3 regions of the Streptococcus sp. HMSC065C01 genome follow, and region 2 is predicted to be linked to each of the others. Evidence: predicted binding sites of a transcription regulator. Region 2 holds the regulator's gene; each other region holds the start of a gene.
The links. The regulator CtsR, encoded in region 2, represses protease genes until heat stress. The targets are predictions, from matches to a motif close to TTGGTCAAAAAAGGTCAAANA.
Positions count from the first base shown of each region.

Region 1: a site for CtsR is predicted at 3,042-3,062, ahead of HMPREF2918_RS01280 (ATP-dependent Clp protease ATP-binding subunit). Genes of this name have one in related genera too.
Region 3: a site for CtsR is predicted at 5,091-5,111, ahead of clpP (ATP-dependent Clp protease proteolytic subunit ClpP). Genes of this name have one in related genera too.

Region 1 covers NZ_KV812830.1:51,512-62,115, reverse strand. The annotation lists gene HMPREF2918_RS01300 (NAD(P)H-hydrate dehydratase) at 1-783, opposite strand, end outside; gene HMPREF2918_RS01295 (HAD-IIB family hydrolase) at 836-1,609, opposite strand; gene HMPREF2918_RS01290 (bifunctional methylenetetrahydrofolate dehydrogenase/methenyltetrahydrofolate cyclohydrolase) at 1,623-2,477, opposite strand; gene HMPREF2918_RS01285 (DUF1797 family protein) at 2,643-2,873, opposite strand; gene HMPREF2918_RS01280 (ATP-dependent Clp protease ATP-binding subunit) at 3,122-5,380, shown strand; gene HMPREF2918_RS01275 (NUDIX hydrolase) at 5,645-6,094, shown strand; gene HMPREF2918_RS01270 (DUF1827 family protein) at 6,162-6,464, shown strand; gene ileS (isoleucine--tRNA ligase) at 6,566-9,358, opposite strand; gene HMPREF2918_RS01260 (DivIVA domain-containing protein) at 9,612-10,439, opposite strand; gene HMPREF2918_RS01255 (YlmH family RNA-binding protein) at 10,449-10,604, opposite strand, start outside.
Region 2 covers NZ_KV812846.1:31,282-41,885, forward strand. The annotation lists gene HMPREF2918_RS03630 (ATP-dependent Clp protease ATP-binding subunit) at 1-962, opposite strand, end outside; gene HMPREF2918_RS03635 (CtsR family transcriptional regulator) at 963-1,427, opposite strand; gene HMPREF2918_RS03640 (alpha-L-fucosidase) at 1,645-5,355, opposite strand; gene HMPREF2918_RS03645 (Ig-like domain-containing protein) at 5,459-10,604, opposite strand, start outside.
Region 3 covers NZ_KV812859.1:56,876-67,479, forward strand. The annotation lists gene HMPREF2918_RS08905 (ABC transporter ATP-binding protein) at 1-703, opposite strand, end outside; gene HMPREF2918_RS08910 (branched-chain amino acid ABC transporter permease) at 703-1,650, opposite strand; gene HMPREF2918_RS08915 (branched-chain amino acid ABC transporter permease) at 1,654-2,523, opposite strand; gene HMPREF2918_RS08920 (ABC transporter substrate-binding protein) at 2,605-3,762, opposite strand; gene HMPREF2918_RS08925 (DUF2129 domain-containing protein) at 3,871-4,149, opposite strand; gene clpP (ATP-dependent Clp protease proteolytic subunit ClpP) at 4,427-5,017, opposite strand; gene upp (uracil phosphoribosyltransferase) at 5,146-5,775, opposite strand; gene mgtA (magnesium-translocating P-type ATPase) at 5,995-8,655, opposite strand; M-box (ykoK) riboswitch at 8,863-9,020, opposite strand; gene HMPREF2918_RS08945 (MalY/PatB family protein) at 9,056-10,219, opposite strand; gene HMPREF2918_RS08950 (cystathionine gamma-synthase) at 10,221-10,604, opposite strand, start outside.

The sequences.
Region 1 (10,604 bases), on a different contig from region 2:
CACATAGGCCTCCTTGCTCAAGTCCTCAGCAATGGCTGAATGGAGATAGGTCGCAACCACCACGCGCTCATAGAGACTGACCTGTGGGAATTGACCCGCAAATCCTGCGATCATCCCTGCCAAGGTATCTCCCATACCCCCTGTTGCTTGATAGGGACCACCAACATCTAGCTGATAGCCCTCATCTTGCCCACTTGTCCAAATGCGGGTGTGTGGCCCTTTTTCTACAATGACAGTCCCTTGAGGAAAGTTCTGTACTGCTCTTCGACTCTTGCCTTCTGTCTGGCTTGCTAGATCAAGCCCTGACAGTTTTTCCCATTCTTTTTGATGGGGGGTAAAGACCAACTGAGCCTCTGGCAGGTCAAACTGAGAGGCTGCAAAAAGACTAATAGCTCCTCCATCTAATATCAAGACCTGCTGGCTAGAGACTTGCTCAAAAATCATGTGCAAGATTGCTTGGTTTTCTCTTGCTTCCTTAAAGCCTGGACCGACAAGAATCACGCTGGCTTTTTGGAGCTGCTCACAAAGGAGTTCGTGATCTGCCAAATCAAAGCCCATAGCTTCAGGAAGATGGCTATGAAGGGCTGTCAGATTATCAGGATCTGTTGCGACAGTAACCAGCCCCGCACCACTATGAACCGCAGCAAGCGCCGCCATAATGATGGCTCCCCCATAGGGGTAAGTCCCCCCAATCAAGAGCAGGCGACCAAAATCTCCCTTATAAGAATTCACCTCTCGCTTTGCAATGACACGTTGGATCTCTTCTTTCTGAACTGTTTTCATACCTTCCTCATTTCTAGCGAAAAAGGAGAAGCCACGACTCCCCCTCCATCTTTTATTTTCCTCTGAATTCTGCGAAGACTTGCAAGATCTTAGCAGCCACAGCTTGTGGTTGATTTTGTTTGGCTACCAATTGATCATCCGCATAAGGCTGAAGGGCTGGAAAATCACCAATCTGAACTGCATAAAGAGCTTTTTCAAAGAGCTCGATATCATTTTGATCATTGCCAAAAGCCACGAAATTCTCTCCACAGAGTTCTTCTACGGTTGTCGCTTTATGCGTGTCTGCTGGATTGAGATAGATGCATTTTTCATGCGCATGATAGCGGATATGGGCCTTGTCTGTCTTTTCAATCCGCTCGATGATCTCATCCACGAGCTCCTCATGGCCACCCATATAGATCACGACCTTAATCGGATCTGTCAGCTCCTCTAAAGACCGATACTGGGCTTTCTTGAGGGGATCTACATTCGCAACAAAAGGAATCTTTTCCAAAATCTGTCCGCTATAATCAAAGGTATCATCCACAAAAAATGGTAGATTGTAATGGCGACAAAAGCCAAGGACTTCCCGATACACATCCTTGTCCAATTGTTCCTCATATACCAATTGCCCCTGGCGATAGGCCAATCCACCATTTAAGCCTATCACGAGTTGCTGACTCAATGGATCTCCTAAAAGGCCCAAGCAGTCCCGGTAAGAACGTGCAGAAGCAAAGGCAACTTCATGACCAAATTCTTCTGCTCTCAATAAGACCTGTTTGATTTCATCATCGATTGTGACACCATCGAATGACAGGGTTCCATCTAAATCAAATACAAACTTCATCTTGTTCACACTTTCATTTTTTTAAGGCACGAACAGCTGCTTCGTAGGTCTGCTCCATCAGCATTGTGACGGTCATAGGCCCAACCCCTCCTGGTACCGGAGTAATATGACTGGCCAAAGGGGCAACGGAGTCAAAATCGACATCCCCACACAATTTGCCATTCTCATCGCGATTCATTCCGACGTCAATAACGACGGCACCTTCTTTCACGAAGTCTGCTGTTACAAATTTCGCACGACCGATCGCAACAACCAAGATATCTGCTCTTCTAGCAATTTTAGGCAGATGATGGGTCCGGGAATGGGTCAAGGTTACCGTCGCATTTTTGGCGAGGAGCAACTGCGCCATTGGTTTTCCAACGATATTGGAACGACCAATCACGACTGCTCGCTTCCCTTCTAGATCAATCCCGTACTCTTTGAACATCTCCATGATGCCAGCGGGGGTCGATGGCACCATAATAGGATTTCCAGCCCACAAGCGCCCCATATTCAATGGATGAAAGCCATCCACATCTTTTGCCGGGTCAATCGCTAAAAGGACTGCATCCGCATCGATATGCTTAGGCAGTGGCAACTGCACCAAAATCCCATGCCAAAGGGGATCCTGATTGTAGTGTTCGATCACTTCTAATAATTCAGCTTGGCTGATGCTTTCAGGAAGTCGTCTCACTTCACTCCGAAAGCCTGCCGCAATAGCAGAACGCTCTTTATTTCTTACATAGATTTTGCTAGCTGGATTATCTCCTACCACGATGACAACGAGGCCAGGCACAACTCCTGTCTCTTCTTTTAATCGTGCTGTTTTCTCTGCAATCTCACCCTGTAATTTTGTAGCGAGCGCCTTCCCATCAATGAGTGTCGTCATATCAATTCTCTTTCTAGTCAAGTAATGAAAATAGTCCTCTCTATTATAGCAGATTTCAACTCTCAAACCTAACTGTTCCTAATTAGAATTTCTTATAGACGAAAACTATAGCCAGATGGACAAAAAATGAGCTTGAGACCACCCCAAACTCATCCACACAGCTGCTTAGTAAAGCAATTCATAAATTTCCATTGCAATTAAATCAATGCTATCAAATGTATAGGTTTCACGCGCTTCAACATCACGAAGTGTAAAGGTTGAACCTTCTTCTTCATTGTGGTTGTAGGCTACTTCAGCGACAACAACACCGTCACGTTCAAAATTACGTTTTAAGTTTCCACCGTCTTTTGTCATCGTCTCCAAACGGTTAATAATCCGTACTAAATGTGATTCCATTTTATTTCTCCTCTTTACTTTCTACTCTCCTATTTTATCATAAAAGAGAAAGCTCTTCCAATAAAAATTCACATTTTTCCATTGATTTGCTCTCTTCTTCAATCCTTAGCGACATTCCGTAGCAAATTCTTGCAAACTTCTAGAATACTGATATAATGAAACTATAAATCTTTGACTATTTTTGACCTTTTGAAAATAGGCTCGTCTCTTGATGGAAAACCATCAAAAACCTACTGTGAGGTATGTATATGCTTTGTCAAAATTGTAAAATAAATGAATCAACCATCCATTTATATACAAATGTAAATGGACGTCAGCAGCAAGTAGACCTCTGTCAAAATTGCTATAAAATTATGAAAACAGACCCAAATAACAGCTTCTTGAAAGGCATGACCCAACGGAGCCAACTCACTGGAGATCCTTTTGAAGATTTCTTCAATAACCTTGGAAACTTCCAAAGTCCGCAAGAACCTCAAACCCCTCCAACTCAATCCGGAGGCAGTTATGGAGGTGGCGGCTACGGCCAAAACAATAACCGTGGTGGTGGTCAAGACCCTCGTCAAGCCCGTCCTCAAAAGCCAAAAGGTCTTTTAGAAGAGTTCGGCATCAATGTCACAGAAATTGCCCGCAAAGGAGATATTGACCCTGTCATTGGCCGTGACGAGGAGATTATCCGTGTCATCGAAATTCTCAACCGTCGAACCAAGAACAACCCGGTTCTGATTGGAGAGCCTGGGGTCGGAAAAACTGCCGTTGTGGAAGGCCTGGCTCAAAAAATCGTCGATGGCGACGTTCCACATAAATTGCAAGGAAAAGAAGTCATCCGCCTAGATGTCGTCAGCCTCGTTCAGGGCACAGGCATTCGTGGTCAATTCGAAGAACGCATGCAAAAATTAATGGATGAAATTCGTCAACGCGAAGATGTTATTCTGTTCATCGACGAAATCCATGAAATTGTTGGTGCAGGATCAGCTGGCGAAGGCAATATGGACGCTGGAAATATCCTCAAACCAGCCTTAGCGCGCGGTGAACTCCAATTAGTCGGTGCTACTACCCTCAATGAATACCGTATCATTGAAAAAGATGCGGCCTTGGAACGTCGGATGCAGCCCGTTAAGGTCGATGAACCAACGGTTGAAGAAACCATCACCATCCTCAAGGGTATCCAGAAAAAATACGAAGACTACCACCACGTCCACTATACAGACGGAGCTATCGAAGCAGCAGCTATTCTTTCAAACCGCTACATCCAAGATCGCTTCCTGCCAGACAAGGCCATTGATTTGTTGGATGAAGCCGGGTCTAAAATGAACCTGACTCTGAACTTTGTGGATCCAAAAGTGATTGATCAGCGCTTGATTGAAGCTGAAAACCTCAAAGCTCAAGCAACCCGCGAAGAAGACTTTGAAAAAGCAGCCTACTTTCGTGACCAAATCGCGAAATACAAGGAAATGCAAGGTCAACATGTCACTGATCAGGAGACCCCTGTCATCAGTGAAAAAACGATTGAACACATCGTTGAACAAAAGACTAATATTCCTGTTGGCGATTTGAAAGAAAAAGAACAGTCTCAATTGATCAATCTGGCTTCTGATTTGAAAGCTCATGTGATTGGTCAAGACGATGCCGTAGATAAAATCGCGAAAGCCATTCGACGCAATCGTGTTGGCCTAGGATCACCTAACCGTCCGATCGGAAGCTTCCTCTTTGTCGGACCTACCGGTGTCGGAAAGACCGAATTGTCTAAACAATTGGCGATCGAGCTCTTTGGCTCTGCAGACAATATGATCCGCTTTGATATGAGCGAATACATGGAAAAACATAGCGTAGCGAAACTAGTCGGAGCTCCTCCGGGCTATGTTGGCTACGATGAAGCCGGACAACTAACGGAAAAGGTCCGTCGCAATCCTTACTCTCTCGTGTTGTTGGATGAAGTGGAAAAAGCCCATCCAGACGTCATGCACATGTTCTTGCAAGTTTTAGATGATGGCCGTTTGACAGATGGTCAAGGCCGTACCGTCAGCTTTAAAGATACCATTATCATCATGACCTCTAATGCTGGAACCGGCAAAGCTGAGGCCAATGTTGGTTTTGGAGCTGCTCGCGAAGGTCGAACCAACTCTGTACTTGGAGAACTCGGTAACTTCTTTAGCCCTGAATTCATGAACCGTTTTGATGGGATCATTGAATTCCAACCTCTATCAAAAGAAAACCTTCTCCAAATCGTTACCCTCATGCTCGATGAAGTCAATCAACGTCTCGCACAAAATGAGATTCATCTGGATGTAACAGAGAAGGTCAAAGAAAAATTGGTCGATCTGGGTTACGATCCAAAAATGGGGGCCCGCCCACTCCGTCGTACCATCCAAGACCATATCGAAGATGCTATTACCGATTATTACCTGGAACATCCAAGTGAAAAACAACTCAAAGCCGTCATGACCAGCAATGGGAATATTAGTATCAAAGCTGTTCACAAGACGGCTGAAAAGAAGTTAGAATCATAATCAGTAAATGTACATTCAGAGAGTGGGACAGAAATTGGTCATTCGTTAGAATTCGATTTCGTCGTCACACCTCCGCACAGTTGAGTAGGGCTGTAAAAGCTGATGAAACCAGTGTAGTAGAGCTCGCTCAACCACTGCGTCTTGCTCGACAAACCAAAAATAATTGAGAGGCTAGGACTTTTGTCCCATCCTCTTTCTTTTTTCCCTCCAGATTTTTGCTAAAAAATATGATATAATGATGAAAAAACAAGAAAAGAGAAAACCATGACCATTCCAAGTTTTGGTGAAAAAAAACAAGATGTGACCTACGTCAATCGCTATGGTGTCTACGCTGTTATTCCCAATAAGGACAAGGATCAGATCATCCTCGTTCAAGCTCCAAATGGGGCTTGGTTCTTGCCTGGCGGGGAAATTGAGGCAGGTGAAGATCACTTGCAAGCTCTGAAACGGGAACTGATCGAAGAATTAGGCTTTACCGCTATTTTAGGGCAATACTATGGCCAAGCAGATGAGTATTTCTATTCCAGTCATCGCGACACCTACTACTACAATCCTGCCTATATTTATGAAGTGGTAGACTATACAGAGGCTCAAAAACCACTGGAAGATTTTAACAATCTTGCTTGGTTTCCTGTAGATGAAGCGATTGAAAAACTCAAACGTGGCAGTCACAAATGGGGCATTGAACAGTGGAAAAATACCCATAAAAAATAAAGGAATTCTTTCACAAAAAATAAAAAAGTGCTATAATAAATGAAGATAGAGGTTAGGAGGAACTCATATGAAGCTCATTAATACCACAAATAGTCATGCTGCACTGGTCAAAAGCCAACTTGCCAGCACTGACGCCTTGCTTGTCGAGGTTTATTCCGCGGGCAATACCGATGTTGTTTTTACACAGGCCCCAACACACTATGAATTATTGATCAGTAACAAACACCGTGCTATTCGTGAAACTGAAGTGGAAAAAATTCGTGAGTTCTTTTTAAAACGTAAGATTGATCTTCAAATCATTGACCAATCCGCTATTAAAACCCTCTACTCCGATAAACTAATTGAAATTTCCTTTCCAATTACAAAGTAAGGCCAATTTGCCTTACTTTTTTCTTTCCCTAATACATAAATCTCTACACTATTCTAGCCATTAAAAAAGAAGTTCCTTTATGGAACTTCTTTTAATGGCTTTTATTTAGCTTCAAATCCTTCTGCGACTGCATCCGCAAAGTTCTCTTCGACGATGCTTGCACAGTGATCACAGATGGTTGCGTGGTAGTGACGTTCAGCCGTTGTTGGATCGATGCGACGGCAACGGTCACAAACTTCACCAGCGGCACGTTCAACTGTGAAGGCTACATCTTCAAAGGTCACTGCATCTTCTGGAGCTGGTCCTTCTGCGATTGTCAATTCAGAAACAATCAAGAGTTGAGCAACATTGCTATCAACAGCTCCAAGAAGTGTTTTCACGACTTCGTTTGGATAAACTGTCAAGTGAGCTTCAAGTGATTTACCAATCACTTTTTCATTCCGTGCTTCTTCCAAGGCCTTTTGCGCTTGACCACGGAAGTCCATGAAGGCTGACCATGTATCCAAGATTTCTTCTTGGTTGGCAAACGTTTCTGCTTCTGGCAATTCTGACAATTGAACAAAGTCTTCTGCTTCAAACTCAAGATAAGACCAGATTTCTTCAGCAGTGTGAGGAAGAATTGGAGTCAAGAGTTTCGTGATTTTCACAAGGATATCATAGAAGACTGTTTGCATTTGACGGCGTTCAAGTGATTTAGCTCCTTCGATGTAAACAACATCCTTGGCAAAATCCAGGTAGAAGGCTGACAAGTCAACGTTGATAAAGTTAACAAGCGCCTTGTAGATCGTCAAGAATTCAAAGTCAGCATAAGCGTCACGGATGGTCTTGACAAGCTGGTTAAAGCGAATGGTCATATACTTGTCCACTGAACGAAGCTCGTCATAAGCAACTGCATCCTCAGCTGGATTAAAGTCAGAAGTGTTGGCAATCAAGAAACGAAGAGTATTCCGGATCTTACGGTAAGTCTCAGACACTTGGCTCAAGATATCCATTGAGATACGCACGTCATTGCTTGAATCTACACTAGTTACCCAGAGACGCAAGATTTCGGCACCAAATTGCTTTTCAACATCACTTGGAGCAATGGTATTTCCAAGAGATTTAGACATCTTCTCACCTTTCCCATCCAAAGCAAAACCTTGAGACAAGATTTGTTTGTATGGTGCGACACCATGGTTCGCCACAGATGTGATAAGAGATGAGTTGAACCAACCACGGTACTGGTCTGAACCTTCAAGGTAAAGATCAGCTGGGTATTTGAGTTCTGGACGATTCACTACAACCCCATTCCATGATGAACCTGAGTCAAACCAGACGTCCATGATATCTGTTTCTTTTGTAAATTCGCCATTTGGTGAACCTGGATGCGTAAATCCTTCTGGAAGCAGATCCTTAGCTTCACGCTGCCACCAGATGATGGAACCATGCTCTTCAAAGAGTTGCGCCACTTGTTCGATGGTTTCAGCCGTCATGATTGGTGTTCCATCTTCTGCATAGAAGATTGGAAGAGGCACACCCCAGGCACGTTGACGAGAGATGACCCAGTCACCACGGTCACGAATCATGTTGTAAAGACGAACTTTCCCCCATTCTGAGTGGAACTTCACTTTTTCAATTTCGTCCAAGATATCTTGACGGAATTTCGATACTGAGGCAAACCATTGTGGAACTGCACGCCAGATAATTGGTTTTTTCGTCCGCCAGTCAAATGGGTAGGAGTGAGAGATTTCTTCTTTAGCAAGAAGCAAATCACCAAGTTTTTCGATAACAGTTGGAACAACCTTGTCATAGAACTGACCAGCAAAGTCAGGGCCAGCATTTTCCATCATGATTCCGCGTTCGTTAACAGTAACAGCAACTTCGAGGCCATTGGCAATCCCTACATTGTAGTCATCCTCACCAAAACCAGGAGCAGTATGGACGATACCAGTACCTGAATCGAGGGTTACATGCTCACCAAGGATCACCAATTCATCCACTTCAGGATCCCATGGATGTTCTGTAACGATATGGTTCAATTCTTTTCCTTGGTAAGTTGCAAGGACTTCAGCATTTTCCCAACCGAATTTTTCAGAAAGGCTTGGCAAGAGCTCAGATGCTACGACATACTTGCGGTCAGATCCAGCAGGTTTCACTACGACATAATCAAACTCTGCACCCACCGTCAATCCACGAGAAGCTGTAACCGTAAATGGAGTTGTTGTCCAAACAACGATGTAGGTATCTGTATCTAGGACACCCTTACCATCTTTAACTTTGTTCGCATAGTAAAGAGATGTTGATACCAAATCATGGTATTCAATTTCCGCTTCAGCGAGGGCTGATTCAGAAGACCAAGACCAGTAAACTGGCTTAGCTCCACGGTAGATATAGCCTTTATTGGCCATTTCACCAAAGACGCGGATTTGCGCTGCTTCATAGTCAGGCGTCAAGGTTACATAAGGATGATCCCAATCACCTGAAACACCTAAGCGTTTGAAGTCTTCGCGTTGTTTATCTACTTGAGAAAGCGCATATTCACGGCAGAGTTTCAAGTACTCAACCAAGTCCATTTCTTTGCGTTTCACACCTTGTTTAGCCAAGACTTGCTCAATTGGCAAACCATGGGTATCCCAACCTGGAATATAAGGGGCGTAAAATCCTGACATAGACTTAGAACGAACAATGATATCTTTTGAGATCTTGTTCATGGCATGCCCTACGTGAATATTTCCGTTGGCATAGGGAGGGCCATCATGAAGGGTAAAATGCGGTTTTCCTTCATTCAACTCTTGACGGCGTTGATACAATTTTGCATCTTCCCATTCTTTTTGCCAAACTGGTTCCTTCGTTGGAAGCCCAGCCCGCATTGGAAAAGCTGTTTTCCCAAGATTCAATGTTTCTTTGAGTTTCATTATGTCTCCTTATTGATTTAAAAGCTATAAAAAAAACACGAGCATCCTAAAAAGGACGATTGCTCGTGGTACCACCTTTGTTCGAGAAGTCGCAAGCGACCTTCTCCTCTCATCCCGTAACGAGGGAAACGTCCGTTCTTACTCAAGGGTTCAGAACGAATACTGTAAAAGGATCATCCATTAAGAGGGAGTGCAGATCTTCCACCATCATCTGCTCGCTAGACCTATCATTAATGGACCTGTTTTTACAAAATTATAAAATATTGACAGATTCACGATTTGCATCATCTTCTGGTTGAACAGTTTCTTCAACCGCAACGACTTCCTCATTTTCATGACGAGCGTGCTCTGCTTCTTCTAAAGCGGATTGAACTTTTTCATTCAAACCTTCAAACGCTTGTGTTGCACCCAATTCTAAATTAGCAGCTTCGATGCGTTTTTGCAATTCTTCGATTTCAGCTGGAGAGAATTGACGAGTCAAATCAATGTTATCATCTTCTGCATGATGATGGTGAACTGATTCACCCAAAGCTTTCTCCACAATTTCACGGAAAGCTTCATCACTTGTTTGAATGTACATAGCTGTTGGACGAAGAATTTCATCCCATTCAGGTGTATCGATAATGCTCAATTGGCTTTCGATTGTTGATTTCAAACGTTGATGGAAGACGCGTGTCTTATTCTTCAATTCCTCTGTTTCAACGGCAACCTTCTTGGCATTATCCGTTGCATGACGAAGGATTTCATTTGCTTTTTGTTTTGCTTCATCTACTAAGTGCTGTGCATCTTGTTCAGCTTGACGAACAATATTTTCAGAACGTTCGTTAGCTGCTTGTTTGACACGTTCAGCAGTATCTTGTGCAATCAAAACAGATTGACTCAATGAATCTTTCATTTCATCAAAATAGTTTAAGCGTTCTTCAAGAGCTTGAATTTTTGCTTCTTGATCATGATTTAAACGAACAAGATCTTCATAATCGCGAACAACGATATCTAGAAATTCTTCTACTTCGTTCGCATCATACCCTCTAAATTTAACGCCAAAAGTTTTATCTTTAATTTCTAAAGCAGTAAGAGCCATAACTCCTCCTCATTTTTTACTTAAGAGTACTTCAACAGTTACTTTATATTTTCCACTCTTTGAAATACCATTTTCAGAAACAATTTTAAGACGCCCAAAGCGTCGGACACTGACTAAATCATTCAGACCTACAGCATAGCTAACATTGGAAGTAGTCGCATAGTT
Region 2 (10,604 bases):
AAGGTCGAATCAATGCCGGATCCTGACCCCATAATGGTATGCAGTTCATCGATAAAGAGAATCACGTGACCGTCTTCTTCGATGTCCTGGATGATATTGTTCATCCGCTCTTCGAAGTCCCCACGGAAGCGCGTCCCTGCAACGACATTCATGAGATCCAATTCAAGGACACGCATTTGCGCGATTTCAGCTGGAACATGGCCACTAGCGACCCGCTGGGCCAGGCCTAAGGCAAGAGCTGTCTTTCCGACCCCTGCTTCTCCCACCAATACAGGATTGTTCTTGGTCTTGCGGCTGAGGATTTGGATCATGCGTGAAATCTCTGCATCCCGACCAATCACAGGCTCAAGCTGGCCTGCCCGCGCCATTTCTGTCAAATCACGGGTATAATCTTCAAGACCTCCACTTGTACTTGGGGGCATGCCCATCATATTCCCCATAGTTTGGCGGTTAGGGTTTTGGGCCCGATAAAGACTCCGGATAGCTTTAATATCATTTTTGTCCCAGCCTGCCTTGTCTTCTAGATTCTTGCGAAGGGAGGCAATAGGAACTCCCTTGTCTTGTTCTGTAAAGGCAAAGCCGGCAAACTCCATGACTTGGCTCGCCAAGGTCCCACGGTCTGCTAGAAGAGAGAGGAGCACATGCTCTGTTCCCAAGGTCTTGGCATGAAGGACCTGGGCAATCTCTCTTGCGTGTTTCATAATGGCTTCCATCCGATAAGAAAATGGGAAGATTTCATACCGATTGTCGCTTTGAAAAGCTTGACCTGTAATATGCTCCGCTGCATCCTGAAACTCATCGATCTGCATAGGATAATCGTTCAGTACAGAACCTGCCACGCTATAGGGATTATTGGCCATAGCCGTCAGGAGATGCCAAGTATCTAAGGTATGCCCCTGATAGTGGCCTGCTAATATTTGGGCCGCTTCTATACTTTCTAACAGTGCTGTTGAATAGTTCATCTAGTCGGTATTTCCTTTTCTATCTACTTGTTGAATGATTTTTTTCAGCATACTTGCTCGTAGGATGAGAGCATCTCGACCTAGGACCTCATCGGAGGTCGTCGCAAGCAAGAGCTGAGTCTCACGTTGTGTCAATAATTTTTCTTCATAGAGCATCTGGAGGATATCATTGAAGACCTGCTGGCTGATGGTCTCTCCAATATTGGCTGCCAAGTCTTGGAGCATCTGATGGTGATCTGAAAACTGGACCTTGCCAATGCGGATATAGCCCCCACCACCGCGCTTGCTCTCTACAATATAGCCTCGGCTCTCGGTAAAGCGAGTCTTGATAACATAGTTAATCTGACTGGGTACGACCTGAAAGACATCGGCTAACTCACTTCTTTTGAGCTCTGCCATGCCAGCTTGAGCCAGCAAGGCCTTGATATAAGCTTCAATGCTATCAGATGTATTCTTATTTGCCATGATGCTCCTTTCTGACTTGTTTTTTTCTAGATGGATGCTCTGCTCTTTGGCCCATAAAAAATGGCCTTGGAGTGTTCCTTCTCATCATTGACCTTATTTGACTATTATACAATTTTTACGGCTGTAAATAAAGCAAAGACTCTATGGAAATAGGAATCTCTTAAGAATACAAAGCAAAAGAGGCTAGCGAGAACTAACCTCTTATGCAAAGAATGAACTACTCTTTGCGACGAGCGAATTTGGCGCCTCCGCCCAAGAAACCTAGACCAAGAAGGCCTAACCAAGCAAAGAAACCACCTTCTTTTGTACCGGTTTGAGGTAGTTTTCCTTCCGATTGTAGAGAAGGACTTTCAACCACTTCTTTTTCCGGATGGTCTGAAGTCGAAACAGAAACTGCTTCTGGGATTTTCGGTTGAAAGAGAACTGGTCTTTCTTTTTCTTTTTTCTCTTCAACTTGAGAAAGAGTCGCAACTTCTGGTTGCACCTTACTTGGAGTGACAGGAGTGGTTGGAGTCGGCATATCAGCTATCAACGGACTTTCTTCCGCTTCCTTCGTTCCGACTTCTGTGATCTGGTCCTGGGCCTCCACTTCGACAAAGGCATCGACTTCTGTCCGAATTTCTTTGCCTTCTTCTTGTCGAACCTCGATTAATTTCAAGCGGCGTCCGACCTTCCCTGCTTGAAGGATTCGGCTCTCGCCCTTGGCCAAGTCCTTGTTCTCACGCGTTTGACTCTCAAATGGAATCTCCTCTGCTTCGATGAGAAGTTCTGGCTTTTCAAGAATCAAATCCCGAACACCTTGATCTGGGCGTGTCTGCGTCAGGGGTTCATAATTGTTAGCATCTTCTAAGATGGTTTCAAGGGCTTCCACTTGATTAGCTGCAGCAACCAAATCTGGGCGCTCTTGATCCAACAACTGAGTCAAGTCCGTTAATTGTCCTTGAACCGTCGGTTTGAGGTCTGCTTTCAAGCGATCAAGAGAAGTAGCCTTGATCTTTTCTACTCCTTCTCTGATGATCTGTTGCAGCTCTTCTTGACTGAGCAACTGACTATCTTTCCCTGAGAGGATAAATCGGTCTACCTGGATGGCTCGAGATGACTGAGGATCATTGAGGGCTGGATCTAAGTGCAAGCGTAGCTGGTGGTAGCCTTTTGCTAGGCCTTGCAGATTGACCAAACTCTGGTCGAGCTTGCGTTGGTCTCCATAGCCACTGAAATAATGATCGCTGTCGATCTCATAATCATGGCCCCGACCTTCTTCGAAGGCCATTTCTTTTCCATCCAAAGTGACGCTGTAGAGCCCATGACTTGGGTCGACTACTCCTCGGACCTCCACACCTGTGCCCTTAAAGGTAATGGTCACTTCAATGTGTTTCTTGCCTTCCTCATCGGTCACTTGGTTAAAGCTAGACCAAGATTCTGTGCCATTTGAGAAGTCTTTGTTGTCTGTCTCATGATGCCAGCCTTGGCTATAGTGCAGTTTTGGATCTTGGTCATCCACTTCTTTGCGATTTTCTGGCAACTGGTCTTCATTCATCACTTGGACTGTCAGTTCTGGAATAAAGCCGACCAAGCTTCCTTGATCCGGATGGAGCAATTTGACCTTAAAGTCATAGACGTCGGTCGCTTTTCCCGCAAAATCAAGGGTTGGAACTTGGACTGTTTTTTCTGTCTCGCCATCTGCGAACTCAAGGGTGACGTTGGTATCTTTATAGACCTTGCCATGAACCCCTGTTCCTGGTTCTGTGATCAATTTAAGACTGGCACTTCCTTTAGAGCCACCTTTTCTCTTGACAACGACTTGCGCTGGGTCGCCTTTCTTAACAGCTAGGGTTGGCTGAGCAAACTCAAAGAGCCCCTTTTCTTGATTATTGAGGGCATAAATCCCTTCTGTTGCGATCGCATCTCCCTTGCTATTGACCAAGGTCAAGGTGTGAGATCCTGCTGCCAAGTCCGGTGTTTCATAGACCTTTTGGCTGCGTTTGCGGCTTGGGCTTTGGGTATTGACGGTAGCTAGCTTTTGGCCATCGACATAGACATCCATTTCCCCATGACCAGGGTCGACAGTTGCGACCACATAGGCCTTGGTGCCTTCAAACTGATAGGTCACCGAAGCCCCCTTTTCCTTGGTCCACATAGAAGTGCCTCGGACGCCTTCTCCCTCTTCATTCCACTGACCATTGGCCCGCTCAGCAGTCCGGTCGGAATGATAAGTCAAACCAAGCGGATAGCCATCGGTTTCTTCAATGCTGGCTGGTGTCTTATAGACAGAGACACCGTTCAAGATTGGAGTGGCTTGGGCATCAGTGATGGACACCCGGATATAGCGACTATCAACTGGTTGCCCTTTGATCAAACGGCGGTATCCTACGGTTGAGCCAGCCCCATATGGAACCCATTGGCCATTCACAGCCACATCAATGGTGAAACCAGAAATCCGTTGGCCTTTCTCGATCGTTTCTTTGAGCTCTACCACATCAAAATGCTGTTCTTTTCCAAGATCGAGAACAAAAGATCCGGTCTTGGCATCATCAGCCGGAGCCCAACTGGTCTTTTCATCTCCATCTGTCAAATGGCTGGCCTTGTAGAGAGAATTGCGTCGTGTCGAGTCAGCTTCTACCAAAGCTCCTGCCGCATAGTTCACACTGTAGAGTTGGTCCAAGGTCTGACGGAATTCTTTCAAACGGGCCACATCGGCATCCGCAAATTTTCCGTCTTGATTGGGTGGAATATTGAGCAGAAGCGGGGTTCCACGGCCGACCGATTTGAAGTAAATGTCCATCAATTCGCGCAAGGACTTAGGCTCTTGATTGTCATGGTAGAACCAGCCGGAGCGAATAGAGACATCGGCTTCTCCCACTGAGTATTGCTTCCCTTCCGGATCCCCGTGATTGAGATAGCTATTGGATGGATTGTTGCGAATCTTATCTGGATTGACCTTTTGCCAAACCGGATCTCCGGCAACCCCCTTTTCATTTCCGATCCAACGAACATTGGTCGGCTCAGCTGAGAAGATAGCAATATCCCCTTGGGCCTTGCGAATGGCTTCAAACCACTTGTCAAAGGTATAGGTGACTTTTTGAGCCCCATCGCCACGCGCTCCATCCATCCAGACTTCTACGAACTTACCCTTGTTCCCATATTTTGGATCTTCAAGGATTTCCTTAAGCTGGTTGAGATAGTATTCATTGTATTTGTCCTCTGTATCCACATGGTAGAGCGGGCTGTGAGCATCCCAAGGAGAGAGATAGACCCCCATGTCCATATCATACTTGCTGGCAGAAGCAGAAACCTCGGCTAGGACATCGCCTTTTCCATCTTTCCAACCACTTTTGGCAATGGTATGGTCAGTGTATTTGGATGGGTACAAGAGGAAGCCATCGTGGTGCTTGACGACCATGATCGTCCGTTTAAAGCCAGCATCCTTCAGGGTTTTGATCCATTGATCGGTATCCAGATGCTCTGGATAGAAATAATAAGGATCTTCTTGTCCATCTCCCCACTCACGATCGTAGTAAGTATTCATCCCAAAGTGGATGAAAGCTGCTAGTTCTTCGCGGTGGTATTGCATCTGAGCCTTGCTTGGAAGTGGTCCGTAATCCGCAATCTCAGTCTCCTCATCTAGAGAAGTGGCTGGTTGAGTGGCTTCTGTCCCTTGACTGGCTGTGCGATTTTCTTTCTCGCTAGTAGTTGCTGAGGGCTGCTCTGATTCTTCTTGGTGCTCGTTCACAGTTTTCTCCTCCTTTCCTTGGTGATCGACATCGCTTGTGTCGACCCGTTCTTCACGTGGTTCACTATTCTCAGCTTGTTCCTCTGCGTAACTGGTAGTAGCTCCTAAAAAACAAGTCGCTACGACTACCGAGCAGACGCCTACTGAGAGTTTACGAATGCCAAATCGATTTCTCTGATCAACTAATCTTTTTCCCATATTCTATTCCTTTATGTCACCAGGTAAAGAGGGTGGGGCTTCCCCATCCTCCTTCTTTTTACCTGTGAACTTTTCACCGCTTTTTGCTAGTTTCTCTAGCTGTTTAATTGGCCTTTTTGGCTCTTTTTTTCTGATCGTCCAGTACAGCACTAGCAAGGCCTGCCGCTAGGATTCCAGCAACGAGGCTTGCGACGCTTTCTTCCGTTCCTGTATTTGGTAATCTACCTTCGGAAACTGGAGCAGCTGAAACTGCTGGTGTTTGAGTTTCTTTCTCGACTTCCTTCACTACTGCATCTATCCCTTCCTGGCGCACCGCTTTGACCTCAAGAGATGCTTGAGGAGTTGCGATAGCTACTGGTCCTTCTGAAACATGAGGGCGCTCTGGGTTCGGAAGCGGTTGTGGTTCTGGCTGCGGTTGCGGCTGTGGCTGTGGCTCTGGTTGTGGCTCTGGTTGTGGAGTGTCTGGAAGTACCTCTTTCGTGCCTACCTCTGTAATTTCTGCCACTGGATCTAGTTCTACAAAGGCATCCAGTTCCTTCCGGCTTTCCACACCATTTTCTTGAGAAACTTCCACCAAGCGCAATTTGCGACCTTTTTGGCCTTCTTGAACCACACGTTTCTCACCTTTTGGAAGTTCCGCATTTGGACGTTCTAAGCGTTCAAAGTCCATCTCTTCTGGCTCAATCACCAACTCTGGTTTGGTATGAACCAGATTCTTGACCCCTTCTTCAGGAATGGCTGAGCCTGTAGGTGCTTTTGCGGAGAGAGAAAGTTGATATACTTTTTCGAGCTTGCCATCTTCTGAGACAACCTTGACAAGAACTGGAGCATTGACACTTTTAGCATCCACGACCGTAACGGCTGTTCCATTCTTGCCTTGTGCTGAAACGATTGGACGTTCTCCCTCATACTCTAGATGATAATCTGTCACATCTGGTTTAAAGCCTTCTAGGTCTTTGCCATTCACTTGGATCGTGACATCAGTTGTTGCCTGGGCCTCTTCTGTTGGAGCATAGGCACTCAATTCAACGATTCCAATTCCTTTAAGATGTTCATCACGGACCATTCTTAAACGGATGGCTTTGGTTCTGGTTTCATTGAAGCTGAGGTTAGAGATATAGCCAGCTTCAAAGTCATAATCCACGCTATAAGGAATTTCTTCCCAGTTTGAGGCTTGGTTAAATGGATGATCTGGAAGATTCTTCAGATTGCCATAATCATCCGGAACATCAAAGTCTGGACCAATGTAGCGTTCAAGAACGGTTTTCGTTGGCAGACCTGTTTCCTGATCTGCAAAGAAGTCGACCGCTACTTTATTGACCAAACGCTCTGTTACTTGACCATTTTTCTTGAAGATGAGACCAGCAAATACTTCAGTTTGATCCGGTTCTCTCTTCCAGTTGGTCCAGCGATAGTATTCGTTGTAGCCACCATCGTTGATGTAATCGATATAGTCGATTTGATTTGGATCGAGATCATTGGTTTCACTAGCAAATGCTCTTGTATCTTCTGCATTGTAGTCACGGTTCACAGAGAGGTTTTCTCCTGTCTTTTCTGATACCCGGACGGTCAGCTGAGCTGTCAGATCATAGCCGAGGACTTTTCCTTCCAGCGTGAAGCTGCCTTCATGAGAAAGCGCATCAGCTGGTACAGCCTGCCAGTCCACCGTCAGTTCCTTGCGTTCATAACCTGTGTCCCCTTTAAAGTAGACACCTACTGTAGATGGTAGAACTAGATCTTGACCGACTTTCACAAAACGGCTACCTGCTTCTACTGCTACTGGAGCAGCTTGTTTCAGTTTTTCTGCATCACTTGTGAGATGGAGGCGGTATTCTTGTAAGATAGTACCATCTTCCGCTTTATGGATGACGCGGATTGGCTCACCTTCGTGGACGCTTGGAACAACCGTTGCAAGGCCGTGATGGCTGGCTGTCGCTTCCACTTGTGGATAAGCCCGATCACGCGCATCGATGTAGTAATCGGTCACACTTGGGTTGACACCTGGCAATACATCGCCATTGACGCGAATGGTCAACTGGCTCTTTTCTTCTGCCGCAATCTTATTGGCAAAGATCTGAATCTCTGAAATAGAGCTTCCACGCTTGCCTTTTGGCGTCTTCATACGGATACGAACGGCATAGGTGTCGACTTTATCAAAACTGAAATGATTCATCTTACCAGCTGCTACCGGTTCTTCAACGGTTAGGTTGCTAACTTCTTTCCAGTTGGCTGGATTGTTAAATGGATGGTCTGTTTCGTCTTTGACACGATTTGGATTGCTTGGAACCGTTGGGATTTGTTCCCCTGTATAGTACTCAATCACATATTCACTTGGAGCCCCAACACCGTGGTCTTCGTGGAAACCAACATGGAGGTTATCCACTGCTCGCTTGGTCAAGATACCAGAATCCCCAAACAAGATCCCAACCGAATCTTCCGCATTGTTACGACCCCAGTTGGTCCAACGGTTAGCTGGAGCATCGGTAAAGGAGATGACCTTGTCATTGACCTTAGCAACTGGATCTGCATCGTTAGAGTCACTTGCAAAAGCGAGTGGCAAGACTGATCCTGTCCATTGCTCTGCTACGTTGGCCCCCTTGACTGTGTTTGCGGAAACACGAATATGAAGACGTGTTGGAAGATCCGTTCCTTCTACACGACCGGCTAGGACAACTTCTCCTTCTTTGGCCAAGAGTTGCGGATCGACCGCATCCCAGGCCACCTTAGCAGTATAGGTCTTACCATTAGAGTGATAGGTCCGCACGCTTTCTGGAAGGGCTGGTTTTTCTCCGACTGGAGTGGTAGTGCTGACTTCTTCTACAGCGATAATGCCTTCAACCGTCACTTGAGCTTGGGCTTCTTTTTCCACACCCTCTACATGACCGGTGACTGTAAAGCTATGGTAATCCTTGACTTGATCTGCGGTTACAGCATCCCAGGTCACGCGTTTTTCTTTAGGGAATCCCTTATCATACTCGACCAAGACGGTCTCTGGAAGAGCTGGCAAAATGTTTCGATCTGTACTAATCCGTACAGGACGCACCTTGACAACCGTCTTTTCTTCAGGATTTGGTGTGATGGTAAAGCTGACTTCTCCCGTTTGTCCTTGGAAGTTGGCTTCTAAATGAACCAATCCTGCTTCTCGCAATTCCAAACCTTTATTGGTTGCGACGGCTTTTCCTTGGCTACCAGCTCTTGTCTTCACATCGATTTGATCTGCTTTGAGACTTGCCTGGCTACCATCTTGGTAATGGGCAATGACTTCAAGTGGTACCGTTTGGTCTTCCTTGAGTTCCTGTCCTTCTGGCAGACGCAATTCTAGGCGCTGGATCTGCGGACTTTCTTCTTGGAATTGAACTACATAGGTCTGTACAGCTCCCGTATCCTTAGCAGTCACAAAAATTTGAGCCTTCAAACCATTTTCACGATTAGCTTGTAGGACCGTCACTTGAGCATTTTCTGCACTTGCTGTGACTTGACCTGGCTCTTGACCATAAGCGAGGGAACGGAAAATGGTATGGTTGCCACTACCAAATTTTGGAAGAGCTACTCCATCTAGCTGAACCGTTGGTTTCTTAGCCTTGGTTACATCTCCTCCTGCAACCACTAGTGTCGCTTGGACCGTTTCCCCATTGCCTAGGAGTCCTGTCGCCTTCAAGCGTGCTCCCGGTGTAGACAATTGATCTTCTTGACCAGCTTCCAAGGTCCATTGATCGACCTCATAGTGGGCAGTGGTCCCATCAGTGAAGACTAATTGCACAGCCTTATCCACTGTTGCTAGATCTGCTCCCTGTGGGATTTGTTTGATGACTGGAAGGACTTGTTCCACGCCGATCACATCGACCAGAGCTTCGACCGTGCGTCCTTGAACATGACCTGTCACACGGACTTGGCCAGCACGGCTATAGTCTGCCGCATCCCATTCAACAGCTTCTTCTTGGGCCTTGCCATCACTATAGACCACATTGACCTTACTTGGCAAGGTTGGTTTTTCTCCTAGATAAGCACTTTGTCGAACAGGTTCCACACCTAATACAGTGCGTTCTGCTTGGTCCTTCTTACCTGTAAAGAGGCTGACCTGGTCTGATTGCAAGCGATCTGAGTCTGCATACAGAGTAAAGGCACCTGCCTGCTCAGTTGATTTGACAATCACAACCCCTTTGCCGTTGAAGGCTTTGCGTTGCCATGAGCCATCTTCCTGCGCTTTGTAGCGTTCACGGCTGGCTTGCTCCCCATTATCGACACCGACAATTTGGCCTTGTCCATGCAAATGGAAATGCACCAAATTATTGGCAGTTGGTACGACACGACCTTCTTCATCGACGATTTCATAGGTAATATAGGTCAAATCCTTACCGTCCGCTGCGATCGCGTGTTCTTCTTTCAACAAACGAACACCCGCAGCCTTGCCGGCTGTTTCGACTTGATCTTTCGCAATCACTTCTCCCGCTTCGTTGCGCGCAATAGCTTCCACCTTACCTGGTACATATGGGACCAACCACTCTAGATAAAGTTCATCCGGATTTGCCCCTTCTTGGTAGGTCCGGCCATCAGCTGTGGTCTTCTTGGTAAAGGTCTTCACTCCTTGTGATTCCCCATTGACAATCAATTCCACACTGTGGGCATTGGAGAAGGTCCGAACAGGAATCCGTCCTTCTTCATCCATGACACGATTGGCTAATTCTGGATTGTCCCAGTTCCAATGTGGCAAGAGATGGACCATTGGATGTTTCTCAGCTGACACCCATTGACTTTGGTAGAGGTAAAAATCATTCTTTGGAAGGCCGGCAGTATCGACAATACCAAAATAAGAACTTTTCACAGGTGTGTCATTTTGGTTGTGCCATGGTGTTGGCTCGCCGATATAGTCCGTACCGGTCCAGATAAATTGTCCTGCATAGCCGGCATGATCACGGTCAAAGGTCCAAGAGGCGGTCGCTGTCCGACCCCAACCAACCCGGTCATTGCCGTAGTCTGATTGTTCATAATGGCGGTCTTCTTGGTTGCTGCCGATCCATTCTCTTTCAGGGTGATAGTAAGAGCCCCGTGTCCGCGTTGCAGAAGAGGTTTCCGAACCATAAATGAGCCAGTTTGGATGTTTCGCCCGTAAGCTTTCATAGTTGGCTTCTGAATAGTTAAATCCAACCGCATCGAGCTCTGCTGCTACCTTTTCATGGCCTCCTGATCCATCGCCAAAGCGGAATTTATCAGCTCCCATGGTGACATAGCGGGTTGCATCCACGTCCTTG
Region 3 (10,604 bases), on a different contig from region 2:
TTCCATGAGCAATCAAGCGACCATATTCCAATACATAGATCCGTTCCGTTACTTCCATGACCAAACTCATATCGTGCTCGATCAGCATAATCGTAATATTGAATTCTTTTTGAATGCGACGGATCAATTGGGTCAATTCTGCTGTTTCTTGAGGGTTCATCCCTGCAGCAGGTTCATCCAAGAAGAGGATTTTTGGCTCTGTAGCAAGGGCACGAACGATCTCCAAGTGACGTTGTTGTCCGTAAGCTAAGTTTTTGGCCAAGGTATCTGCTTCTTTTTCCAAACCAAAAATGGCTAACAATTCAAGAGCTTTCGCTTTCAAAGCTTCTTCATTCTTGTAATAGCTTGGCAAGCGGAAAAGACTCGCAAAGACATGTGGTTTGTGGTGATTGGCAAAGGCAATCAAAACATTGTCCAACACGCTCAAATCTTTAAAGAGACGAATATTTTGGAAAGTACGTCCCAGACCACCTGCAGCGATTTTATAAGGTGCTTTACCATTTAGGAGCTGACCATCTAAGGTAATGGTCCCTTCACTTGGTTCATATACCCCTGTTAGTAGGTTGAAGAGGGTTGTTTTACCGGCACCGTTGGGGCCGATCAAACCAACCAATTCTCCTTCATTGAGTTCCATGGTCACATCCCCAACGGCTGTCAAACCACCAAAGTTTTTTGTTAAGTTTTTTACTTCAAGAAGTGCCATTAGTTAGCCTCCTTTTTTGAGAGTAGTTTTTTCAAGCTGAATTCCCATGTTCCAAGAAGACCACCTGGACGGAAGATCATCACGAGAATCAAAGCCAATGAGTAAATGATCATACGTACACTTGAGAAGTCTTGAAGCACCATGTTCAAGATACCCAAGACGATGGCTGCCACAACTGTTCCTGACATTGATCCCAAACCACCAAATACGACAATGATCAAGACATTAATAGTATTGGTGAAAGAGTAATCTTTAGGGACAACAGAGCCGATAAAGCCGGCTTGGAGAGATCCAGCAATCGCCGCTGTGATCGCACCAAATACAAAGGCGATGACTTTGACCTTGGTCGTATTGATCCCAACAGATTCTGCCGCGATTTCATCTTCACGAACAGAAAGGGTAGAGCGTCCAATTGGACTGCGTAAGAAGTTAATCGTAAAGATCGTTGTAATTACAACAAAGAGGTAAACCAATTGCCAAGTTGTAAAGGCTGGCAAACCAAGGATCCCAGCAGCACCATTTGTTAGAGTACCACCATTAACGATCAAGATCCGGATGATTTCAGAAACCCCAAGTGTCGCAATCGCGAGATAGTCCCCTTTCAAACGAAGGGTTGGAACCCCAACGATCAAGGCAACGACACCAGCAATCAAAGCACCTAAAACCATCGCGCCAAAGAAAGCCCCATAGGTTGGTGATTTGGAACCAAGAATGGCTGCAGAGTAAGCACCAATCGCCATAAATCCGGCATGGCCGAGTGAGAATTGACCTGAGAAACCAACAATGAGGTTCAAGCCAACTGCAAGGATAATATTAATTCCAATTTGTTCTAAAATTTGGATATAGAAGAGGTTGAGCACACCCGCTGCAACCAAGACTTGGATCAAGGCAAAACCTGCGACCAAAAGACCAAGCCAGACTAAATTCACTTTTAAATTTTGTTTCATGGCTTACACCTTCTCTTTCACATTTTTACCGAGGATACCTGCTGGACGGATGAGCAAGATCACAATCAAGATGGCATACACAATGGCATCACGGAAGTCTGAAAGACCGATCGCTGTAGCGAAGGTTTCCAACAAACCGATAACAAATCCACCTAGGGCAGCACCTGGAATGATTCCGATTCCTCCAAGAACGGCTGCGACAAATGCTTTGATCCCTGGTGTCATCCCCATCAGAGGCTCGATCGAGTTGTAATACAAACCAATCAAGACACCACCAGCACCTGCCAAGGCAGATCCCAAAGCAAAGGTAAAACTGATCGTACGGTTTACGTTAATCCCCATCAATTGAGCAGCATCACTATCGACAGATACAGCCCGCATGGCTTTCCCCATCTTTGTCTTTTGAATAATAAATTGAAGAGCGACCATCAAGAAAACAGACACTCCCAAGATCATCAACTGAATATTGGAGATTGAAATAGGACCGAAGTTGTAACGAACCGTTTTAATCACTTGCGGGAAGGAACGGGTATTGGCCCCTACGAAGAAGACCATCCCATATTCTAGCAAGAAAGAAACCCCGATGGCTGTGATCAAGGCTGCAATCCGAGTCGAATGACGAAGCGGACGATAAGCCAGGTATTCAATTACAACCCCTAAAATAGCCGTCCCAACCATGGCTAGGAGCAAGGCTACAAAGAAGTTCACTTTCCACGAGTTCAATAAGAAATATCCCATAAAGGCACCTACCATGTAGATATCTCCATGGGCAAAGTTGATCAATTTGATAATTCCATACACCATGGTATAACCAAGGGCCAAGAGTGCATAGACACTTCCCAAGATTAGACCGTTCACTAATTGCTGGAGCATTTGAACCATCCTTTCTAACAATAAAGAGCGAGGCCAGGAATTTTCATTCTCCCAGCCTCTTGTACAAACAACAAATGATAATTATGGTTTAACAGACTCAACTGATTTGACTTTACCATCTTTCAAGCCAATCATAAGAGCTGATTTAACCGGGTTGTGGTTCTTGTCAATTGACATTGTACCAGTCACACCTTCCAAGTCTTTCAACTTCGCAAGGTTATCTTTCAATTCGACAGAGTTCTTAGCACCTTTAGATGCTTCTGCAACCATGTAAACTGAATCATAAGCCAAAGCTGCGAACATTGAAGGTTCTTCATTGTATTTCGCTTTGTAAGCTTCTACGAATTTCTTGGCTTTATCAGTCATTTCACCTTCAGTAGAGAATCCAGCTACGTAGTAGATGTCTGTAGCTGCAGCAGGTGTTGCTTGTTCAACGAACTTAGCATCGCTAAATCCATCACCACCAATGATTGGTTGTTTGATTCCCATACCACGCGCTTGGTTTACGATTTTACCAGTTTCTGTGTAGTAACCTGGAAGAACAATCGCATCGAAGTCTTTATCTTTGATTTTTGTAAGGGCAGCTTGGAAGTCTGTATCCTTAGATTGGAAGGTTTCAGTTGCTACGATTTCACCTTTGTAAGATTTCTTGAAGGCTTCAGCAATCCCTTTCGCATAGTCAGATGAGTTATCGTAGTAAAGAACGACTTTCTTCGCTTTCAAGTTATCAGTTGTGTATTTGGCAATGATTTTTCCTTGGAAGCTATCGATGAAGGTTGCACGGAAAAGGTAATCTTGACCTTTTGTCAAATCATCTTGAGTTGCAGATGGTGTAACCAATGGCACACCTGCTTTACCAGCATTGGCAACGGCTGCTGCAGTAGCACCTGAAGTTGCAGGTCCAACAAGAGCGTTCACTTTTGATTGAGTGACAAGGTTTGTAGTGACTGTAGCTGCTTCAGCTGTTTCAGACTTGTTATCTTTATCTGTGACAACGATCTTTTTGCCATCAGCTCCACCCTTAGCGTTGATTTCATCAACGGCCAATTGAGCACCTTTTTGTTCAGCGCTACCGTAGGCTGCTACTTCACCAGTTTTTTCAAAGTTAAAACCGACTTTTAGTTCCTTGCCGATTTCGTTACCAGTTGTGTTTGAACCAGAAGTAGAAACTTCACCACAAGCAGCAAGAAGAGCGACACTTGCAATGGTTAAAAATGAAAGAGCAAATTTTTTCTTCATTTGTAATGATCTCCTTAAATGAATCTTAAATTAAATACATTAAGAATATACCGAATTATCTGACAATTGTCAATAAAAAAAGCACAATCCATCAAATGATTGCGTTTTCTAAACTTCTGTGACCACAGATGGGGTCTCCAATCGTTGCAAACTCCCCACAAAATCTGTATCTAAATCTTTGAGATGGCAAGGCAAGACCTTTTTGACATAACGTTCTTTCTTTAAGTCTTCCATGACTTGATCGGCCTTGTCGCTGTCCACATACAATTGGACATAACGGCATTTCTTAGAATGGTACAAGACATCTCCGACAGATTGTAATTTTTTCCCGTCTCGATTGTAATACAATTTTACAATCAAGCCTGTTCTTTCTTGTTTCTCAAACATGGTCAATCCCTTTCTCGTTCTGTTACTAGTATATCAAATTTCAAGAAAAAGAACTACTCTTTTATGAGAGCAAAAAAGAGAGTGGGACAGAAATCGGTAATTCGTTAGAATTCGATTTCGTCGTCCCACCTCCGCACAGTTGAGTAGGGCTGTAAAAGCTGATGAAATCAGCGTAGTAGAGCCCACTCAACCACTGCGTCTTGCTCGACAATCCAAAAATAATTGAGAGGCTAGGACTTTTGTCCCAGCCTCTTGACGAGCCTTCCTACAGGATGGTTTAACCCAATTTATTATTGGCCATGATTTCATCAATAAAGCCATATTCAAGCGTTTCTTGTGCGCTCATCCAATTATCACGTTCCGCATCAGCATGCACTTTTTCAATGGATTGACCTGAATTTTCCGCAAGGATTTTTTCCAAGTTATTCCGTGTTTTGAGCAAGTGTTCTGCTGCAATCGCCATATCGGTTTGTTGGGTACCACCACCAGTTCCACCCATTGGTTGGTGAATCATGTACTCAGCGTTTGGCAACATGAAGCGTTTGCCCTTCGCACCGCTTGAAGCGATGATAGTTCCCATAGAAGCTGCCATCCCCATAACAATGGTTTGGACATCTGACTTGATAAAGTTCATAGTATCTACAATGGCAAGACCTGCTGAGACAGAGCCACCTGGGGTATTGATATACATATAGATATCTTTTGTATTATCTTGGGCATCCAAGAAGAGCAATTGAGCGATAATGGAGTTAGCCATTTGGTCCTCAACTGGTCCTGTTACCATGATAATTCGATCTTTCAACAGACGGGAATAAATATCGTAAGAACGTTCTCCACGACTGGTTTGTTCAATAACTACTGGAATCATCTATTCTTCTCCTTTAGTATCCATTCATTCTCACGATTCGTGAGGTTCAAAGTATATGTGCTATTATAAACCAATGGTCAAAAAAGGTCAAATCTTAAGCAACTTTCGGACGAATCATGAATGGTTTCTTATTTGGTACCGAATAAACGGTCACCTGCATCTCCAAGACCAGGAACAATGTAGCCATGTTCATTCAAATGATCATCGAGGGCTGCTGTAAAGATATCAACATCTGGGTGAGCTTCTTGAAGAGCTTTCACTCCTTCTGGCGCTGATACCAAGCAGACAAATTTAATATGGCTAGCGCCACGTTTTTTCAAGGAATCAATCGCTAGAATAGCGGATCCACCCGTAGCAAGCATCGGGTCTACTACAAAGATACGACGTTGATCAATATCTTCTGGCAATTTCACCAAGTATTCAACTGGTTTCAAGGTTTCTTCATCACGGTACATCCCGATATGGCCAACCTTAGCAGCTGGTACCAAACTCAAGAGACCATCAACCATCCCAATCCCTGCACGAAGAATTGGGACAATAGCCAACTTCTTCCCTGCGATTTGTTTTTGAACCGTTTTAGTAATAGGAGTTTCAATCTCAACATCTTCAAGAGGCAATTCACGCAACACTTCATAGCCCATCAACATAGCAATCTCATCTACCAATTCACGAAAGGCCTTCGTAGAGGTATCTGTACGACGAAGAATAGACAATTTGTGTTGAATCAGTGGATGTGTAATAACTTCTAATTTTCCCATTTTGAGATCCTTCTTTCTAAGCTGTTATTATTCAAAAAAGAGCTATGATAAAAGTGGAGTCAAACTCTACTCTTTCTTTCAGTCCCTCTTTGATACTCACAGCACATGGAAATCTTCATTTCCAACTTTACATTCTTCTTATTATACCAAATTTTACAAAAAAAAGAGAGCCCTTACACTTAATTTTTTGAGTTCGGACTCACTCTTTCTATCAATCAATTACAACCATTCTTTGTACTTCTTAATATAGATACGTTTGACAACCGTCACACTAAGCATATAGAGGACGATAATAGCAAACAATAGAACAAAGTACAATCCATTTAGTTGGCTCAACTTCAAGATAGAAGCCAAAGGACTATATGGAAGGGAGGTTACAAAGAAGGCTGCTGCTAGAGTCGTCACCACGACTGAGAAGGCTGGACGACTTTGGATAAATGGAAGTTTTGGTGAACGCAACATATGAATAACCATGGTTTGAGACCACATAGATTCAATAAACCATCCAGTTTGGAACACCATGATAAAGGCTGCTGCATCTGCTGCTCCATGGTTGTAGCCATGACCTAAAATCATTGGGACAACAAGGAAATAAAGAAGCATGTAGGTAATAATATCAAATACTGATGAAATTGGACCAATCCAGGCCATAAAGCGCATGATAGAGTTTGCTTCCCAGATACGAGGTTTCTTGAGGAATTCCTTGTCGACATTGTCAAAAGGAAGGGCGATACAAGAAAGATCATAGATAAGATTGAGCACAATCAAATGAACGGGAGCCATTGGAAGAAAAGGCAAAAAGATACTGGCAAAGAGCAGAGAAAAGATGTTCCCGAAGTTAGAAGAGACCGTCATCTTGATATACTTGGTCATATTGGCATAGACCTTGCGACCTTCAACCAAACCTTTTTCAAGGACCATCAAGTCCTTATCCAGAAGGATGACATCTGCCGTTTCCTTGGCGATATCCACAGCGGTATCCACGGAGATCCCAACGTCTGAGACCTTCATGGATGGAGCATCGTTGATCCCATCTCCCATGTAACCCACCTTGTGGCCATTGTTCTTGAGGCAGAGGATGATCCGCGCTTTTTGATCGGGTGATAATTTGGCAAAGACCGTTGTTGTTTCCACAACTTGTGCTAACTCTTGGTCAGTCATCGTATCGATTTCGCTTCCCAAAAGAATCCGCTCGACATCTAGTCCTACTTTTTCACAGACAGCTTGGGTGACCTTTTCATTGTCCCCAGTTAAGATCTTGGTGGTTACCCCATATTCTGCAAGAGCTTTGATTGCTGGAGCTGCAGAAGGTTTTGGTGGATCAAGAAAGGCAAGGTAACCGGTTAGGATCATGTCTCGTTCATCTTCAACACTAAAGATGTCATTTTCGTCCAAGTCGGTTTTGTAGCTGACGCCCAAAACACGAAGACCTTGTTCATTTAACTGAGCAACTTCAGCGAGGACCTCTTGACGGACTTCATCTGTCAGGCGTTTAATCTCCCCCTTGTACTCAACATAATTCGATACAGAAAGCATTTCTTCCAAGGCACCCTTGGTCACCATGCTGACCACACCGTCTTCGTCTTTGACAATGACACTCATGCGACGACGTTCAAAATCAAAGGGCAATTCATCAATCTTATGGAAGGTTTGATCCAGATCGCGAACAATCTCATGTTTCTTGGCTTCTTTCTGGGTCCGATTGATAATCGCTCGGTCCATCAAATTTTTTAGCCCGGTTTGGAAATAGGAATTCAAGTAAGCCCGACGAAGAACTGATAGATCCAATTCGCCATGGATATCAAGCGGATACTCCAAAACGATTTCATCTTGAGTCAAGGTACCTGTCTTATCTGTACACAAAATATCAATAGCCCCAAGGTCTTGGATGGCATTGAGTTTTTTGATAACGACTTTTTCTTTTGCCATGATGATGGAGCCTTTAGCAAGACTCGCTGTAATAATCATCGGCAGCATTTCCGGAGTCAAACCAACCCCAACGCTGAGGGCAAAGACACCCGCTTCTAACCAGTCACCATCTGTGAGACCATTGATCACAAAGACAACGGGCACCATCACTAACATGAGCCGAATCAAGAGCCAAGAGATGGTATTCATTTCTCTCTCAAATGAGGTTGGTTCGTCATAGGTGTTGATGGTTTGCTCAATAGCACCCATCATGGTTTCATCCCCCACGACCAAGACCAAGGCTGTCGCCCGTCCGGAGATGACATTGGTTCCCATAAAGGCCAAGCTTTCACTCTCCAAGAGACTATCTAGATTCTGACTGTCGGCTTTTCTGAGACAAACCTTTTCAACAGCATCACTTTCCCCTGTGAGACCAGATTGTTGGACAAAGAAGTCACGGGAATCAATCAAGACCACATCTGCTGGGATCATGTCGCCAGCACTCAGTTTGATCACATCTCCTACGACGATTTCATTGATCGGAATTTCTTGTTCCGACCCATCACGCAGAACGGTCGCTGTATTGACTATCATACGTGATAGGTTGCTGGCAGCTTTATCACTCCGCAATTCTTGAATGAAGCGGATCCCACCTGAGATCAAGACCAAGATCACAATGATGATAGAGGTCGTTGGATCCTGTTCACCTGGTTTTGCTAGCCAGACATTAGTGATGAAGGAAACCAGCGCAATGACCAACAAAATCACCGTAAAAGGATTGATAATCGATTCATAGATCTTTTTGATCATGGAATCTTCTTGACCTTTTGTGATGACATTTTCGCCATAAATATCGCGGTTTTCTTCTACTTGATCGTCAACTAAACCAAGGGCACTGGTTTTGTAGTCGGCAAAGGTGCTTTCAAGTGGTTCTTGAAGGGCAGCAATGAGTCTTTCTTTATTTGTTTGCATTGGTATCTCCTTTTTCAATCAGGAGCCAATCACTTTTGGAGTCCCTACGACACAAATCAGCGATTGGCTGGTTCGGTGCGGTTCGGGATGATCGTCGATTTGTATCATAGCTCTCTCCTTTCTCTTTTCTTGGTAAGGCATAAAAAAGAGTCCTACCCTCGATCGGTAGGACTCATGAAACTCGTCATTTATTTTTCAATCAAAACTCTCAAAAAACTGACCGTCCAAGCTTTAGCTCCACAAGGCAATGAAATGAGCTTAGTCTTGACCTTTGCGATCAGGACTGTTGACCAACGAGTAGTGTCTCCACTGCTTTGCGGTAGTCATCCGTATCCTTGTGGTAGCCTCACCTACCGTATTTCGAGTTTATTGTACTCCTTCACTTACAGAAAGTCAACACTTATTTGTGAAAAGTTTCCACCAAACGTTTGGTAATTTCTTCAATGAGGGTGAAGGGAGCTGCCACATTGAGGCGGGCATGCAAGTTTCCTTCTTTTCCAAAATCTGTTCCACGGTTCAAAATCAATTTGGCTTGGTCATGGATTTTAGCATGCAGCTCATCATCGCTATAAGGATAGGCTGAAAAGTCCAACCAAAGAAGATAGGTTCCTTGGGGCTTCATGACACGGATTTTAGTGTTTTCATGCAATTCATCTACGACATAGTCAATGTGTTTTTCAAAGACTTGCTTGAGCTCTGTCAACCAAGGCTTGCCATGACGATAAGCCGCTTCTGTAGCAATATACCCTAAGCCTGAGATTTCATGTTGATTATTAGCCAATTGCCGTTGTTTAAAAGCTGTACGAAGTTTTGGATTTTCAATGACCACATAGGAATTTTTTGTTCCTGCAATATTGAAAGTCTTGGTAGCACTAGTTAAGATCAAACTGAAATCTTTAAAGCTTGGATCAACCGTGTTAAAACTGGTATGACGGTGGCCAAACAAGGCCAAATCTTGGTGGATCTCATCTGAAACGAGAAGGACACCATGTTTTTGACAAAGGTGGCCGATTTTTTCCAAGACTTCACAATCCCATACACGGCCTCCAGGATTGTGCGGATTACACAAAACATAGAGTTTAACCTCTTGCTCCACAATATCTTTTTCCAGCTGATCAAAATCAATTTGGAAAAGACCATCCTTTTCAACTAATGAATTTTCGATCAATTTTCGACGATTGAGTTTGACACTTCGGGCAAATGGAGGATAGACCGGTGTATTGATTAAGACAGCATCCCCTTCCTTGGTGAAGGCTTGAATAGCTGTTGAAATAGCTGGAACAACGCCTTCGATAAAGACGACAGCTTCCTTGTCAAAGGAATAGCCATGCTCTTCTTTTTCCCAATCAAGGATAGACTGGTAGAGGCTATCCGATGCATAGGTGTAGCCATAGACCATTTGGTCTGCATAGCCGATAACAGCTTCTCGTACTTCTGGAATGACATTAAAATCCATGTCCGCGATCCAAGCTGGAATGATTTCTGGATCGGTCTCTGTTTCTTTCCATTTGTAGGTATGGTGGGTCAAGCGATTCGGTAAAGTCGTGAAATCATATTTGGTCATCTTAAGCCTCCAATGCTTGTTTCAAATCTTCAATCAAATCATCCGCATCTTCGATTCCGATGGACAACCGAAGAAGATCATCTGTCAAACCATATGAATGGCGAACTTCTGCAGGAATGTCCGCGTGAGTTTGGGTGGTAGGATAAGTGATCAAACTTTCAACTCCGCCAAGGCTTTCTGCAAAGGTAAAGACTTGAAGGGAATTCAACAAGTTAGGAATTTTTTTCTCATCTTGAATTTTAAAGGAGACCATTCCACCTTTTCCAGTGTAGAGGACTTCTTTGACCTGAGGGGAGGTTTTCAAAAACTCGACCACCTTGCGAGCATTCTCTGTGGAGCGCTCCATCCGGATAGAGAGCGTTTTGAGACCACGGATCAGCAGATA